2 regions of the Fulvimarina fulva genome follow, and region 2 is predicted to be linked to the other one. Evidence: predicted binding sites of a transcription regulator. Region 2 holds the regulator's gene; the other holds the start of a gene.
The links. The regulator LexA, encoded in region 2, represses DNA repair genes until DNA is damaged. The targets are predictions, from matches to a motif close to TGTTCNNNNTGTGTTCNG.

Region 1: a site for LexA is predicted at 5,038-5,055, ahead of uvrA (excinuclease ABC subunit UvrA). Genes of this name have one in related genera too.

The regions. Positions count from the first base shown of each region.
Region 1 covers NZ_JBDJAC010000002.1:109,698-117,456, forward strand. Annotated here, with positions in the region: gene nuoG (NADH-quinone oxidoreductase subunit NuoG) at 1-1,135, opposite strand, end outside; gene nuoF (NADH-quinone oxidoreductase subunit NuoF) at 1,237-2,541, opposite strand; gene nuoE (NADH-quinone oxidoreductase subunit NuoE) at 2,557-4,044, opposite strand; gene ABDX79_RS04100 (single-stranded DNA-binding protein) at 4,409-4,927, opposite strand; gene uvrA (excinuclease ABC subunit UvrA) at 5,151-7,759, shown strand, end outside.
Region 2 covers NZ_JBDJAC010000018.1:2,460-10,218, forward strand. Annotated here, with positions in the region: gene ABDX79_RS18025 (hypothetical protein) at 1-1,654, opposite strand, end outside; gene ABDX79_RS18030 (hypothetical protein) at 1,882-2,142, opposite strand; gene ABDX79_RS18035 (helix-turn-helix domain-containing protein) at 2,178-2,726, shown strand; gene lexA (transcriptional repressor LexA) at 3,014-3,739, shown strand; gene ABDX79_RS18045 (ComEC/Rec2 family competence protein) at 3,780-6,038, opposite strand; gene gltX (glutamate--tRNA ligase) at 6,147-7,574, shown strand.

The DNA of each region.
Region 1 (7,759 bases), on a different contig from region 2:
TGAGGAGTGCATCGGCATCCTCGATCCCGGCGATCGTCGTGTTGAAGATATAGGATGAACGGCCATCGGCCGGATGGCTGACGGAGCCATCCTGACGGCAATCCATATTCGCAGAACCGATCTCGCCCATGAGGCGCTTCATCGCCCACATGTCTTCAACGGCCGACAGATCACCGGCGATCGCCCCGACCTTCGATGCCTCGGTCGATCCAAGCCTTGTCTTGACCGCCGCGAACGCTTCAGGCCAGCTCGCAGGCTGGAGGCGTCCGTCCTTGCGGACATAGGGCTTGTCCAGCCGCTGAACGCGTAAACCGTCCCAGACAAAACGGGTCTTGTCGGAGATCCATTCCTCGTTGATTGCCTCGTTCGTGCGCGGCAGGATGCGCATCACTTCCCGGCCGCGCGTATCGACGCGGATGCCAGAGCCGACCGCATCCATCACGTCGATCGTCTCGGTCTTCGTCAGCTCCCAGGGCCGCGCCTGGAACGCGTAAGGACGCGAGGTCAACGCACCAACGGGACACAGGTCGATAACATTGCCCTGAAGCTCGGAGGTCATCGCCTGTTCGAGATAGGTGGTGATCTCGGCATCCTCGCCGCGGCCGACAAGGCCCAGCTCGGAAATGCCGGCAACTTCCGTCGTGAAGCGGACACAGCGCGTGCAGTGGATGCAGCGCGTCATGATCGTCTTGACGAGCGGGCCGATATATTTGTCCTCGACCGCGCGCTTGTTCTCCACATAACGCGAAGAATCAACGCCATAGGCCATCGCCTGATCCTGCAGATCGCATTCGCCGCCCTGATCGCAGATCGGGCAGTCGAGCGGATGGTTGATCAGCAGGAACTCCATCACGCCTTCGCGGGCCTTCTTGACCATCGGCGTGGTGGTAAAGACCTCCGGCAGCTCACCGTTCGGCCCCTTGCGCAGATCCTTCACGCCCATGGCGCAGGACGCGGCAGGCTTCGGCGGGCCGCCCTTCACCTCGACAAGGCACATACGGCAATTGCCTGCAATCGACAGGCGCTCATGGAAGCAGAAGCGGGGTATCTCGGCGCCCGCTTCCTCACACGCCTGCAGTAGGGTGTAATGATCGGGAACATCGACCTCGCGGCCGTCGACTTTGAGCTGTGTCATCGTCTTTCAAACTTCCTCTCCCAGGTGACCGAAGCGCTTCTCAACGCTCTCGGCTCCCGGCAAACTTGAACGCACCCCGCAAGCGCGGGCACTCTCCTGCCCTACTCTGCCGCCACGAGATGCGGCCGGTCGAGATCGGCATTGCGCGAGAATTCGTCGATCCGGCGCTCGATCTCAGGGCGGAAATGGCGCATCAGACCCTGGATTGGCCACGCGGCCGCGTCGCCGAGGGCACAAATCGTGTGGCCTTCCACCTGCTTCGTCACCTGAAGCAGCATGTCGATTTCGCTTTTCTTCGCGTTGCCGACGACCATCCGCTCCATCACGCGCCACATCCAGCCGGTGCCTTCGCGGCAAGGTGTGCATTGGCCGCAGCTCTCGTGCTTGTAGAAGTAGGATATACGCGCGATCGCCTTCACGATGTCGGTCGACTTGTCCATCACGATAACCGCCGCGGTTCCGAGGGAGGTCTTGATCTCCTTCAGCCCGTCGAAATCCATGGGCGCGTCGATGATATCCTTGGCTGGCACGACCGGAACCGAGGAGCCCCCCGGAATCACGGCCAGCAGGTTGTCCCAGCCGCCGCGAACCCCGCCGCAATGCTTGTCGACAAGCTCTCTGAACGAGATGCCCATCGCCTCTTCAACAGTGCAGGGCTGTTCGACATGACCGGAAATGCAGAAAAGCTTTGTGCCGGTGTTGTTCTCGCGACCGATGCCGGCGAACCAACCGCCACCGCGACGCAGGATCGTTGGGGCGACCGCGATCGACTCGACATTGTTGACCGTGGTGGGGCAACCGTAAAGCCCCACATTGGCCGGGAATGGCGGCTTCAGCCGAGGCTGGCCCTTCTTGCCCTCGAGGCTTTCGAGCAGCGCCGTTTCTTCACCGCAGATATAAGCACCGGCACCATGGTGAACCACGACGTCGAAGTCCCAGCCGCACTTGTTGTCCCTGCCGAGTAGGCCGGCCTCGTAGCATTCGTCGACGGCCCTCTGAAGCGCTTCGCGCTCACGGATATACTCGCCGCGAATGTAGATATACGCGGTGTGAGCGCCCATCGAAAAGCCGGCGATCACGCATCCCTCGATCAGCGTGAACGGGTCGTTCCGCATGATCTCCCGGTCCTTGCAGGTGCCAGGCTCGGACTCGTCGGCATTGACGACGAGATAGTGCGGCCGACCGGCGCTCTCCTTCGGCATGAAGGACCATTTGAGCCCGGTCGGAAAGCCTGCGCCACCACGGCCACGAAGGCCCGAAGCCTTCATCTCGTTGATGATCCAGTCGCGACCCTTCTCGATGATGTCCTTCGTGCCATCGAAATGACCACGCTTCATCGCCGCCTTGAGGCTCTTGTCGCGAAGACCATAGATATTCGTGAAGATGCGGTCCTTGTCGGCTAGCATGCGATCCGCTCCTTCTTAAGCTTCCGAATTGCCGTCGCCGGCACCATAATCCGCCCGCTCCCTGGCCTGATCGACCCAGCGATCGCGAACGGCTCGCCCACGGAAATTAAGATAGTTGTCGATCCAGATAAGCTCTTCGCGTCGCCATGCCGCGATCTGCCAGTAGTGGAAGACGCCAACCTCGTTGAGCTTGCTCTCGATGACAGGGCCGATGCCCTTGATCTGCTTCAGATCGTCAGCCTCGCCTCCCCTAGGCGCATCAAGGAGGTCCGCTGGCTTCTCACCCTCGCCGAGATCCCCGAGATCGTCGGGCTCCGAGCTGTCTTGAGCGGCGCTATCGAAGGTGTCGTCGAAAACGGGTCCGGCCGTTGCGTCCTGCGTGCCGGTACGCGCACCTTCGATCGGGCGACCTTCAGCGGCCAGACGGTCCGGCTCGGACTCGCCCTCTCGTGCCCGTTCGATGTCGGTTCCGACGGCGTCGTCGACGACCTTGAAATCCTGAATTACGGCGTCGCGGGCCGAGGCTTCCTTGTCGAGAAAAGTCCCGCCAGACATCTCGGGCGTCGCGCTTTGGTCATCGCCCGTGACAGCACCAGACTCGGCCGCGTCCCGTTCCGCCTGATCGGTCCCGCCGCTTTCCGTGCCGCCTTCCTGGCCTGCACCGGGAGAATGAGCTTCGCTGACCAGTTCGTCGCTCTCCCGGTCCTCGGCCGATTGCGGCGCATCGGCGCCGGCATCGATCGATGGATCGGTGTAGGCGGAGTAACTGTCTGGGCGCCCAGCTTCCGAGGGCGGCGTCGAGGTCGCCTCTCCGGCGCCTTCCCCTTGAGGAGACGAGCCGTTTGCCGGCCCATGCGCGCCTTCCTGCTTCTGCTTGGCGATCAGATCGTCATAATCTTCGGTCAGAGACGTCAGACCACCGATCGGCACGGACTGATGCCGCCCGTTCTGCGGACCGGCCGTCACCTTGGCACCGTTTCCGGCGTCGAACTCGTCGATGATCTCTTCCAGACGTTCCGGCGTCAGGTCCTCATACGCATCCTTGAAGATCATGATCATCGGCGCGTTCACGCAGGCGCCCTGACACTCGACTTCTTCCCAGGACAGCGTTCCGGACTCATTGCGGTGGAACGGTTCCGGATGGATCTTCTTCTTGCAGACCGCCTTGAGATCCTCGGCTCCGCGAAGCATGCACGGCGTCGTGCCGCAAACCTGGACATGAGCGCGCGTGCCGATCGGCTGAAGCATGAACTGCGTATAGAAGGTCGCAACCTCGAGAACGCGGATCAGCGGCATGGAGAGGCGCTCGGCGACGTGCTCGATCGCGGCCTTCGTGACCCAGCCTTCCTGATCCTGTGCGCGCATCAGGAGTGGGATCACGGCCGACTGCTGCCGACCTTCAGGATATTTGCGGACGGTGGCATCGGCCCAAGCGGCGTTCTCGTCTGAAAACGCGAAGCCTTCGGGCTGGATGCTGTCATCGGCAAGACGTCGAACGGACATCGGACCTCGACTCTGGAACCATTTCAATTCATTCGGTTTGGCCGCGTTCTATCACAGGCAAACCAAAACGCCAGCGCTTGATAGACCTGTTATCGCACTGCGGCAAACCGCGCGAGACATTCGGAATCAGTCAGTGTCCGAAAAGTCGGCGAAAAAAGCCGGGTTGGCAAGCGAAAGGCCGGACAAACGCCATTTCATTTGAACTACGCTCACAAAGCCCGATGCCCGGCGGCCTGCAGAATGAAATACCCACCACCACTTCCCGCCGCTGCGCCCGACAATTGGGAGGATCGAGCCTACCCAAGCACGCGTCGAAACACAGCGGTCCAGGCGCAATCGCGCTTTCCTCCCCAAGGGCTCTGGATCAGAATGGGATTTCGTCGTCGAAATCGCGTGATCCGCCACCGCCGCCGCCGCCGCCGTAGCCGCCGCCCCCGCCGGAGCCGCCATAGTCGCCACCGCCGCGCGACCCGCCCGACGGCGGACCACCGCGCGACCCGCCGCCGCCATAGTCTCCACCGCCGCCTTCACCGCGCCCGTCGAGCATGGTCAACGTGCAATTGAAGCCCTGCAGCACGACCTCGGTCGAATAGCGATCCTGCCCGTCCTGCCCCTGCCATTTGCGGGTCTGTAGCTGGCCCTCGATATAAACCTTGGAGCCTTTCTTCACATACTGCTCGATGACCTTGTTCAAGCCTTCGTTGAAGCACACGACCCGGTGCCATTCGGTCTTTTCACGCCGCTCGCCGGAATTTCGGTCGCGCCAGCTTTCCGAGGTCGCGACCGAAAAGTTCGCAATCGGCTTGCCGTCCTGCGTTCGCCGCATTTCGGGATCGGCCCCGAGATTGCCGACGAGAATGACCTTGTTGACGCTGCCCGCCATAAAAAACTCCTTCACACGATTGCGCGCGAACCTAACGACGCGCCTGCGACCACGAAAGGGCTGAGCCTCGATCGTTCACAGAAAAGGCTTGCGGTTCCCAATCAGCGATACGGAACAAAGTTAGAACAAAGCCTTTCCTTGAGTCAATCTGTGCTTTAAACTCGGTGAGGGCTTCCATAGATAGGCCGCATCCCTGCTCCCCTTCTTATTGCCGGTATTCCTCATGTCCGATCTCAAGACGATCTCCATTCGCGGCGCGCGCGAACACAACCTGAAGAATGTCGATCTCGACGTTCCGCGCGACAAGCTGATCGTGATGACGGGCCTCTCCGGCTCCGGAAAGTCCTCCCTCGCGTTCGATACGATCTATGCGGAGGGTCAGCGGCGTTATGTCGAAAGCCTGTCGGCCTATGCCCGGCAGTTTCTTGAGATGATGCAGAAGCCTGACGTCGATTCCATCGAGGGCCTGTCGCCGGCGATCTCCATCGAACAGAAGACGACGTCGAAAAATCCGCGCTCGACCGTCGCGACGGTCACCGAAATCTACGACTATATGCGCCTGCTGTTTGCCCGCGTGGGCGTGCCGATCTCACCGGCGACGGGCCTGCCGATCGAGAGCCAGACGGTAAGCCAGATGGTCGACCGGGTGCTCGCGCTCGAAGAGGGTACGCGGCTTTATCTGCTCGCGCCGATCATCCGGGGCCGCAAGGGCGAATATCGCAAGGAACTGGCGGAGCTGCAGAAAAAAGGCTTTCAGCGCGTCAAGGTGGACGGCGATTATTACGAGGTCGCCGATGTGCCGGCGCTCGACAAGAAGTACAAGCACGACATCGACGTGGTGGTCGATCGCATCGTGGTGCGTGAAGACATGAAGTCGCGCCTCGCCGACTCAATCGAAACCGCACTCGGCATGGCGGACGGCCTGGCTGTCGCCGAATTCGCCGACAAGCCGCTGCCGAAGGAGCGGCTCGCCAATGCCGGGGCGAATCGCAACAAGAACGAGACGCACGAACGGCTGCTGTTTTCGGAAAAGTTCGCCTGTCCGGTCTCCGGTTTCACCATCCCGGAAATCGAGCCACGCCTGTTTTCCTTCAACAATCCGTTTGGGGCCTGTCCGAAATGCGACGGCCTCGGCTCGCAGCAGGCCGTTGATCCCAAGCTCGTGGTGCCGAACGAGAACATGACGCTGAAGAACGGCGCGATCGCGCCCTGGGCTAAATCGACTTCTCCCTATTACGGGCAGACCCTCGACGGCCTCGGCAAGCATTACGGTTTCAAGCAGACCGACAAATGGGCCGATCTCTCCGACGAGGCCAAGGATGTCATCCTCAACGGGACCGGCAAAGAGAAGATCGAGTTTCGGTTCAAGGACGGGCTGCGCGCCTATTCCACGACGAAGACCTTCGAGGGCGTCGTCACGAATCTCGCCCGGCGCTGGCGCGAGACCGATTCGGCCTTCATGCGCGAAGAGATCGAGCGCTTCATGTCGGCAACGCCCTGCCCGGCCTGCAACGGCAACCGGCTGAAGCCCGAGGCTCTGGCGGTGAAGATTGCCGGCCAGCACATCGGCGAGGTCGCCGATCTCTCCATTCGCCATGCGGTCAACTGGTTCGAAGACCTGCCGCAGCACCTGAGCGACAAGCAGAACGAGATCGCCGTTCGCATCCTAAAGGAAATCCGCGACCGACTCCGCTTCCTCAACGATGTGGGGCTCGATTATCTGACGCTCTCGCGCTCGTCGGGTACGCTGTCCGGCGGCGAAAGCCAGCGCATTCGCCTTGCCTCGCAGATCGGCTCTGGTCTCACGGGCGTCCTCTACGTGCTGGACGAGCCCTCGATCGGCCTCCACCAGCGCGACAACGAGCGCCTGCTTGTCACGCTCAAGCATTTGCGGGACATTGGCAACACGGTGATCGTGGTCGAGCATGACGAGGACGCGATCCGCACGGCCGATTTCGTAGTCGATATCGGCCCGGCGGCGGGCGTTCATGGCGGCGAGATCATCGCTTCGGGCACGCCCGAAGACATCATGGAGACGCCTGACTCGATCACGGGTCAGTATCTGTCCGGCGAGATGGGCGTACCCGTGCCCCAGAACAGGCGGAAGGCCAAGAAGGGCAAATCCGTCAAGGTCGTCGGCGCGCGCGGCAACAACCTCAAAAACGTCAGCGCCGAGATTCCGCTGGGCCTGTTTTCCTGCGTCACCGGCGTTTCAGGCGGCGGCAAGTCGACCTTCCTGATCGAGACGCTGTTCAAGGCCGCGTCGCGCCGCATCGCAAACGGTCGGGACGTACCGGCCGAACACGACCGGGTCGAGGGTCTGGAACACCTCGACAAGGTCATCGACATCGATCAGTCGCCCATCGGCCGCACGCCACGCTCGAATCCGGCGACCTATACCGGTGCCTTTACGCCGATCCGCGACTGGTTCGCAGGGCTTCCCGAGGCCAAGGCGCGCGGCTATCAGCCCGGCCGTTTCTCCTTCAACGTGAAGGGCGGACGCTGCGAGGCCTGCCAGGGCGACGGCGTCATCAAGATCGAGATGCACTTTCTCCCAGACGTCTACGTCACCTGCGATGTCTGCGACGGCAAGCGCTACAACCGCGAAACGCTGGAAGTCACCTACAGGGAAAAATCGATCGCCGACGTGCTCGATATGACCGTCGATGAAGGCGTCGACTTCTTCGCGCCCGTTCCGGCTGTCCGAGACAAGCTCGTGGCCCTGAAGGAAGTCGGGCTTGGCTACGTCAAGGTCGGCCAGCAGGCAACGACGCTTTCGGGCGGCGAGGCCCAGCGCGTGAAGCTTGCCAAGGAACTCTCCCGCAAGGCAAC
Region 2 (7,759 bases):
CGGCGTCCCGGCCTCGATATTGAACGATGCCGTTCGGATCGTTCGCGGCGATCGGCAACTGCCGGCTCGCGAAGGCAGCGAGATCGGACTTGCTGTCGATCGAGGGATAGGCGGTGTCGAGATCACGAACCGCCTTGCGCCGCTTCGTCTTGCGCATGCCGGCTTCCTTCGCACCGCGAAGATCGGTGAACGCGACTTCCTCTTGCGGCCTTGCGATGCCGAGCGGCTTGCCCTTCATGGTCTCGACGCGAAGCGCGTTGAAGCCGTGCCATGCCGGGATGCGAACGACGATCTTGGTTTCCGAGCCGACATCCGGCGCGTACCAGACGCGGCCGGCGCATCGGAACATGCCGCGATCGACGATGCGGGTTTCGGGTGTCGTGAAGACGCTCGTCAGGCTGGTTTCGTCCATGACGGTCGCGGCCCATCCGCCTTCGACATGACCGCGCAAGGCTTCGTGCGGCGATTGTCCCTTGAGGTCGCCTTGCTGCGGGACGTGCTCATAGGCCGTCAGAAGCGCCTGGAACTGCGCGGCGAACTGGTCGAACGTTCCGAAGGCAGCGGGAAGCCGTCCGGGCTTCTCCTGCATCGGTTTCATGCGATCGTCGCCGATGTAGCCCTGAAGGCTGAAAAGGTAGGTTTGTTCGAAGTGCCCGAACCACGCTTCGATCGGCTTCGCCGCCGCGTTGTAGGGCAATGCCCGGTGGACCCGGTGGGATGCATCCTCGCCGAACCCGCGAATGTTGAGGGCAAGTGCGTCCGCGACGTAATCGGCAAAGAGGTATTCCTTGCCGTTGTCAATCAGAAGGTGTTCGGGAAGCCCATAGAGCGGGTCGCAAGCCATTTCGACAAAGGCCGTGATGACATCGATGTTGCGAACCGCACCGCGCCCGTCGAACTGGATCAAATGACACCAGACGCGCCGTGTCGCCATGTCCATGAAAGCGATGATCTTTGGCGTCGTGGTCGTGCCGTCGTCGCGCTGGACAAGCACGTTGCAGTGGTGAACGTCCGCTACGACATACTGCATAGGCCGGAGCCCGACCGTCGTGCGCTTGATGCGGGGCTGTGCGTCGTCGAACCGCTTCCGGTCGCGCTTGAACTCATAGACCTGCCGAAGGTGGTAGAGGTCGCGATAGAGCCGAACCGGGATCTCGCACACGCGGTTGAAGAGTCGTTCGTCGGCTGGCCGGACGCCATGCAGCGCCGTCAGTTCCTTCAGCTTTTCCCGGCCGAGGAAGAGAACGATTTTGCGCTTCTCTCCGCCCTTGATGCATCCGCCTAGGTACTGCTTGATCCCGTCGCCGATCCGCTCCATCGCCTCGCGATCGATCCGGCCGGACACGAATTCATCCCAGCGCTTCGAGACGTGATAGCGCGTGGTGCCGACATCCGTCCGCCGGCCTCGCGCGAGCCCAGCCGCTCCTTTCGCCTCGTATTCGCGGAGCCATGTGTAGATCGTGTTTCGGGCGAACTTGATCGACCGGCCGCGCCAGTCCGTCGTTTCGACGCCGATCAGCTCGTCGATAGCCTGGGCTCTGGCCGCGCTATGGGGTTCGGTTGCCAGAACAGCGCCGAAGTTCTTGCGAAACCACTGCCATTTCAGGGCGAGGCCTGACGTTGAAAGAGGCTTCGAAGCGGGTTCGAGCGCCATTTGAGAGGCCTTCCAAGCGTCTTGAAGTTCGACCGGAAGGCTGTCGAGACGGACTTCGTATTGAAGGCCGGAACGCCCACCGCGCCCTTTGACGATACGGACTTCCAAGGACGCGCCACGCCATATGGATGAGGGCTGCGTCGCTGCTCTCTGTAGGAGCCGAGCAGCAGTTTCACGTCGCATTTCGGCAAGGCAAGCGAGAGAAGGCGAAGGCAGCCAATTGAGCTTCATTTGACTGCCTGAAACCCAAGCGAGGCAGAGATCAGCGTTTCAATGAGTTGCTGCGCTCGCCGCGAGTGCCGTTCGCCTTTCAGCGCCTTCTCTGCCGTCTGGCGGTTCACAGCATTGTCCCGGCACCACCTATTGAGCGAAGAGCCCTGATTGACGAAGCCGGCTCTAACGGCGACATAGAGCGAGGGCGAACCCGCCACCTGTGTCGTCAGTGAGAGCTTTATGGGCCGTGATTTTACGCTGTTTTGGTGCATCATGATTTTTTTAATTACGCAGTTTAGCGTAAAGCACAATGCCTGATCTCGATAAAAATATCATCCAAGCAGTTCGCGCCGGCTTGGCGAAGATGGGCTGGTCGGTCAAAGACCTCGGCGAAGCCACCGGAATTCCTTATCGATCCCTGCAAAATTACATGATGGGTCGCACGAGAATGCCCGCGAGTACGCTGGTAGCGATCTCTCGCTTGATCGATCTGGAGATACGCGACTTCGACGATCAGAAGCGCCGAATGCACAAATGGCATTTGTACGACGCCCTATGGACGATCTTCGGCGATCAGCTCCCCAATCTTCCAGTCAACGTTACGAACACGAACCCCTTCACCGAAGATAGTGAAGAGGCTTGGAAGCTTCACAATAGGAAGCAGGAAGCAGCAAGGGCTCTCGCAGAAGCGATCGACGAACAGTGTGAGTATTATCGCGGCCTTAGCCGCCTAACGACAGTTGGACTCCATCAACTGAACGATGGTGTTTGGGAGCGGACCAGTTCCGATGAGGGTCACCAATCAGCGTCACCAAAACTCGAACACCTACGTTCTAGGTCACCAAAGAAGGACGACTAAGCGACTGAAAAGAATGGCAAGTTCAATTTAATCGGTATTGGGCCTTTTGGTGACGTGCGCGGACAGGGATTGAGGACCCAATTTGAAGGCCAAAAAGTCCTCTAAACGACCGGAAATTATGGCTTGGTGTAACATCACCAATCCCGGATAGCGCGTTCCGATTTTACCTCGTCAATCCCGAATAGCGTTTGCGCCCACAATTCCCGATTCGTTCCGATTCGCCACTTGCGGAACACAATAAGAACATATAGGCTTGTTCAGGATTTGTTTTGGAGGCCCCGAGACGCATGCTGACGCGCAAGCAGCACGAACTTCTCACATTCATCGACGCCCGGCTGAACGAGACCGGTGTGCCACCATCCTTCGACGAGATGAAGGATGCGCTGGAGCTGAAGTCGAAATCGGGCATTCATCGTCTGATTACCGCGCTGGAAGAGCGCGGCTTCATTCGCCGCCTGCCAAATCGGGCGCGAGCGCTCGAAGTTCTCAAGCTGCCGGATGCCATGCGCCGGGGGGAAGTGGCTCGACCGCCTCAGCCCGCCCAGCGCGGCTTCACGCCGAGCGTTATTGAAGGCTCCAAGGGCCAGCCGGCGAAAGCGCGCGAGACGGTGCGAGACGGCGGGGCAAACGAGAACGTCTCGATCCCGGTCATGGGGCGGATCGCGGCCGGTGTTCCGATCTCGGCGATTCAGCACAACACCCATTCCATCTCGATCCCACCCGACATGATCATGGGCGGCGAGCACTACGCCCTCGAAGTGAAGGGTGATTCGATGATCGAGGCGGGCATTCTTGATGGCGATACGGTGGTGATCCGCCGGGGCGATACGGCAACGCCCGGCGAGATCGTCGTGGCGCTCGTCGATGATGAAGAGGCGACGCTGAAGCGTTTTCGCAAGAAGGGCGACACGATCGCGTTGGAAGCGGCGAACCCGGCCTACGAGACGCGGATCTTCGGCGCCGACCGGGTGCGCGTTCAGGGCAAGCTCGTCGGGCTCATCCGGCGCTACTGATCACAATCCGGGCTCCGGCCCACGTCCCGGGCCGCACAGGTCATTCAGCCACGTCCGGTTTGCGCCAGTATTCCGGCCAGGGCGCAAGGCGGTGGCGATTCCAGTCGGCAGGGAACTCGGAGATGGCACGTTGGACTTCGATCGCGCCGGTCGCCGGATCGCGGCTGATGGCGAGCGAGCCGCTTCGGCGCAGTGTCCTGAGGGTCACGAGGCGGGCACCCGACCGGCACGTTCGGATGCGGGCTGCCCGCGCGACGAAAGCGATATCGGCATTGTCGCAGGCTGCGCCTAGAAGCCGATAGTCGGTGGTGTAGGCAATGGTGATCCCGCTGCGTGTCGTGAACTGGCAGAGCTTCGTTTCGCAGTCTTCGAGGCCGGGAATGAGGCCGCGCTGGGTTCCCTCGGTCAGGTAGGCCCGGTCCCATTGCTCGGAGACGAAGCCGTTGGGTCGTGCTTTCGAATAGGCGATCGAGCCGCCCTCCAGAAGGGCAAAGGTCTTGCCATCCTCGAAGATCAACAGTTCGGGCGGGGTGGCACGCGCTGCCGCGAGCACCAGACCGATCGCGAGAACCGGTACGGCGAGCCATCTGAGCCGTCCCACGGGAAGGCAGAAGGCAAGTAGCGCGAGGGTCAGCGCGATCAATGCGGCGGGCTGGACAAGCCCGGTGCTCTGGTCCGGCAGGCGCGCACTGAGCTCTGAGGCGACCGCGATCAGGAGATCGAGCCCGGCGCCGACGATCGCGAATGGAAGATGGTCGAGGCCGAAGGGCATGAGGATGACGCCGAGAAGCGCCATCGGCATGATCAACAGGGCGAAGAGCGGCATCACGAGAAGATTTGCGACAAGCCCGAAGGGTGCGAAGCGCTGGAAATGGAAGATTGCGTAAGGCGCGGTCGCAAGACCGGCGATCAGCGCGGTTGCCGCCGTGCCGGTGAAGAAGACGACGAGGGCGCGCGCGGGCCCGTCCGCGAACCTGTCCGATCGCCGGCCCCGGTATCGGCTGTAGGCACCATAGACACCGACAAGACCGATCGTCGCGGCAAAGCTCATCTGGAAGCTCGCAGTCATCACGGCATGGGGCGTGAACCCCAAAATGAGGATCGCCGCGATCGAGACATTGCGCATGGTGATCGCCGGTCGGTCGAAGAGGACCGCGATCAGCATGACGAGAAGCATGAGATAGGCGCGCTCGGTGGCGACGCTGGAGCCCGAGAGGACGAGATAGAAGCTCGAGACGCAGATCGCGCCGATGGCGGCTATCTTCTTGACCGGCCAGACGAGGGCGAGCGCGCCTGCGAAGACGAGGGACCGGCGAATGGACACCATGGCGAAACCGGCGACAAGGGCGACATGGAGACCCGAGATGGCGAGAATGTGCGCAAGCCCCGTCGCGCGCAGGGCCTCGGTGGTCGCCTCGTCGATGCCGCCCCGCTGACCGGTCACCAGGGCCGCTGCGACAGCGCCTGGCTGGCCGGGAATGACAGAGCGGATGCGGTCGGTCACCCGCCCGCGCAGGCCGGAGATGGCGGTCTGAAGGCGCTCTGCGAGTGTAGGTCCGGCCCCGTCCGTGCCCAGATCCGATTGCCGCTTCGGGCTGCCGAGGGAAAAGCCGTAGGCGCCGAGACCCTCGAAATAGGGCGCGAAGGCAAAGTCGTAGCTTCCCGGAAACGCCGGCCCGGAGGGTGGACGAAGGCGCACGAGCCCTTCGTAACGGGTTCCCGGCCGCATGATGTCGTGATCGCCAGAGACGACGATCCGCGCGCGTTCGGGCGGCCGGGACAGGACGGGCCGTGTCGTCGACTGGATCTCGACGAGGTAGCGGGAGCGGTTCCGGTCGTCCATTTCATGGCTGACGACCCGTCCGGTCACGAAGACGGTCGCTTCGCCGGAAAAGATAGTCGTATCGGTACGCCAGAGTTCGAACTGGGACAGAAGAAGGCCGGCAAGGAAGCTCGACAGGAGGAGGATCGGCGTCGATCCGCTCGTCGCGCCCCCGATGCGTCTGGCGGCCATCGCGAGCGCCAGAAGACCTGACGTAAGGAGGGTCAGGGCGATGCCCGCCTGAAAGCCGAACACGGCAACGGCACCCGCTGCCATGGCGACGGGGATCAGGTGGAACGTCGTCCGGTACGCCTTTTCGCGCTCCCATTGCGAGGCGATCCATGATCCGATCGCCGAAACGGCTTTAAAGTTCCTGATGATCGCAAGCCATTTGAGACGCTTCCCGACACCGGACGAACGGGTCTCGGGACCAGCAAGCCAGCCTCTTGTGACGTCCTCGTCTGCCGGTTCGCTCAACTCCTGGCGGTCCGTTCCTTGTTTCACAGGCCGGCTATGGTACACACCCGCCGAAAAGACGCGACCGCAATATCGGGCGTTTTGTTATCTGACATGAATGGAGACAACATGACGGACGGCGTCGTCACTCGTTTCGCGCCCTCGCCCACCGGATTTCTTCACATCGGTGGTGCCCGGACAGCGCTGTTCAACTGGCTCTACGCCCGCGCCAAGGGCGGCAAGATGTTGTTGCGGATCGAGGACACCGATCGCGAACGCTCGACGCCGGAGGCTGTCGACGCGATCATCGAGGGCCTGAAATGGATGGGCCTCGAGGCCGACGAAGAGCCGGTGTCTCAGTTTGCCAATGGCGACCGCCATCGCCAGGTCGCCGAGGAGCTGCTCGCCAAGGGGCAGGCCTACAAGTGCTATGCCAGCCAGGAAGAGCTCGCCGAGATGCGCGAGAAGGCGAAAGCCGAGAAGCGCGCACCGCGCTATGACGGGCGCTGGCGCGATCGCGATCCTTCAGAGGCCCCGGCCGGCGTCGATCCGGTGATCCGGCTGAAAGCACCGCTCGACGGCGAGACGATCGTCGACGATCAGGTGCAGGGACGCGTGCGATTCAACAACAAGGAGCTCGACGATTTCGTGCTCCTGCGCTCGGACGGCTCGCCCACCTACATGCTCGCCGTCGTCGTCGACGATCACGACATGGGCGTCACCCACATCATTCGCGGCGACGATCACCTCACCAACGGCGCGCGGCAAACCCTGATCTACAAGGCGATGGGCTGGGATGTGCCGGTGATGGCGCATATTCCGCTCATTCACGGGGCGGACGGGGCGAAACTCTCCAAGCGGCACGGCGCGCTCGGCATCGAAGCCTATCGCGCGATGGGCTATCTGCCGGTGGCCCTGCGCAACTATCTCGTCCGGCTGGGCTGGGCCCATGGCGACGACGAGATCATCTCGACCGAGGACATGATCTCCTGGTTCGATGTGACCGACATCAACAAGGGTGCGTCGCGGTTCGACTTCAAGAAGCTCGAAGCGCTCAACGGCTGGTGGATCCGGCAATCCGGCGACGAGGCGCTGACCGATCAGCTGATGGCCGAGCGCGACGCCCTGCCGAACGGCGATATTCTGAAGGCCGGCCCTGACGCGGACGTCCGCGCCAAGCTTCTGGCGGCGATGTCCGGTCTCAAGGACCGCGCCAAGACCCTCGTCGAGCTGGCCGACAGCGCGACCTATCTCTTTGCGGCGCGTCCGCTTCCTCTTGAGGAGAAGGCCGAAGCGATCCTGGCGGATGGCGGACGCGAGACGATTGCCGAGATCACGCCGCGCCTCGAAGGGGTGTCCGATTGGGCCGTCGAGCCGCTGGAGGCCGAAGTGCGGGCCTTTGCCGAGGAGAAGGGACTGAAGCTCGGCAAGGCGGCGCAGCCCCTGCGTGCGGCGCTGACGGGGCGTTCGACCTCGCCCGGCGTGTTCGACGTTCTGGCGGTTCTCGGCCGGGAGGAGTCCCTGGCGCGCCTCAAGGACCAATATCCCAAAGGATGAGAGCGCCTTATTCTAAATGATGAGGGGCGTCGCCAATCCGGCCTCATGGATCATATCGCGGTGCAATGGATTAACTTGTTCTGTCCGCATGGATGAAGTACGCAAGGCCATTAAAACCTTGTGCGCTGCAAAAATCGCCGGATTGCACTAAAAATCCTCAGATTGCACCGCAGTTGCGAACGGAA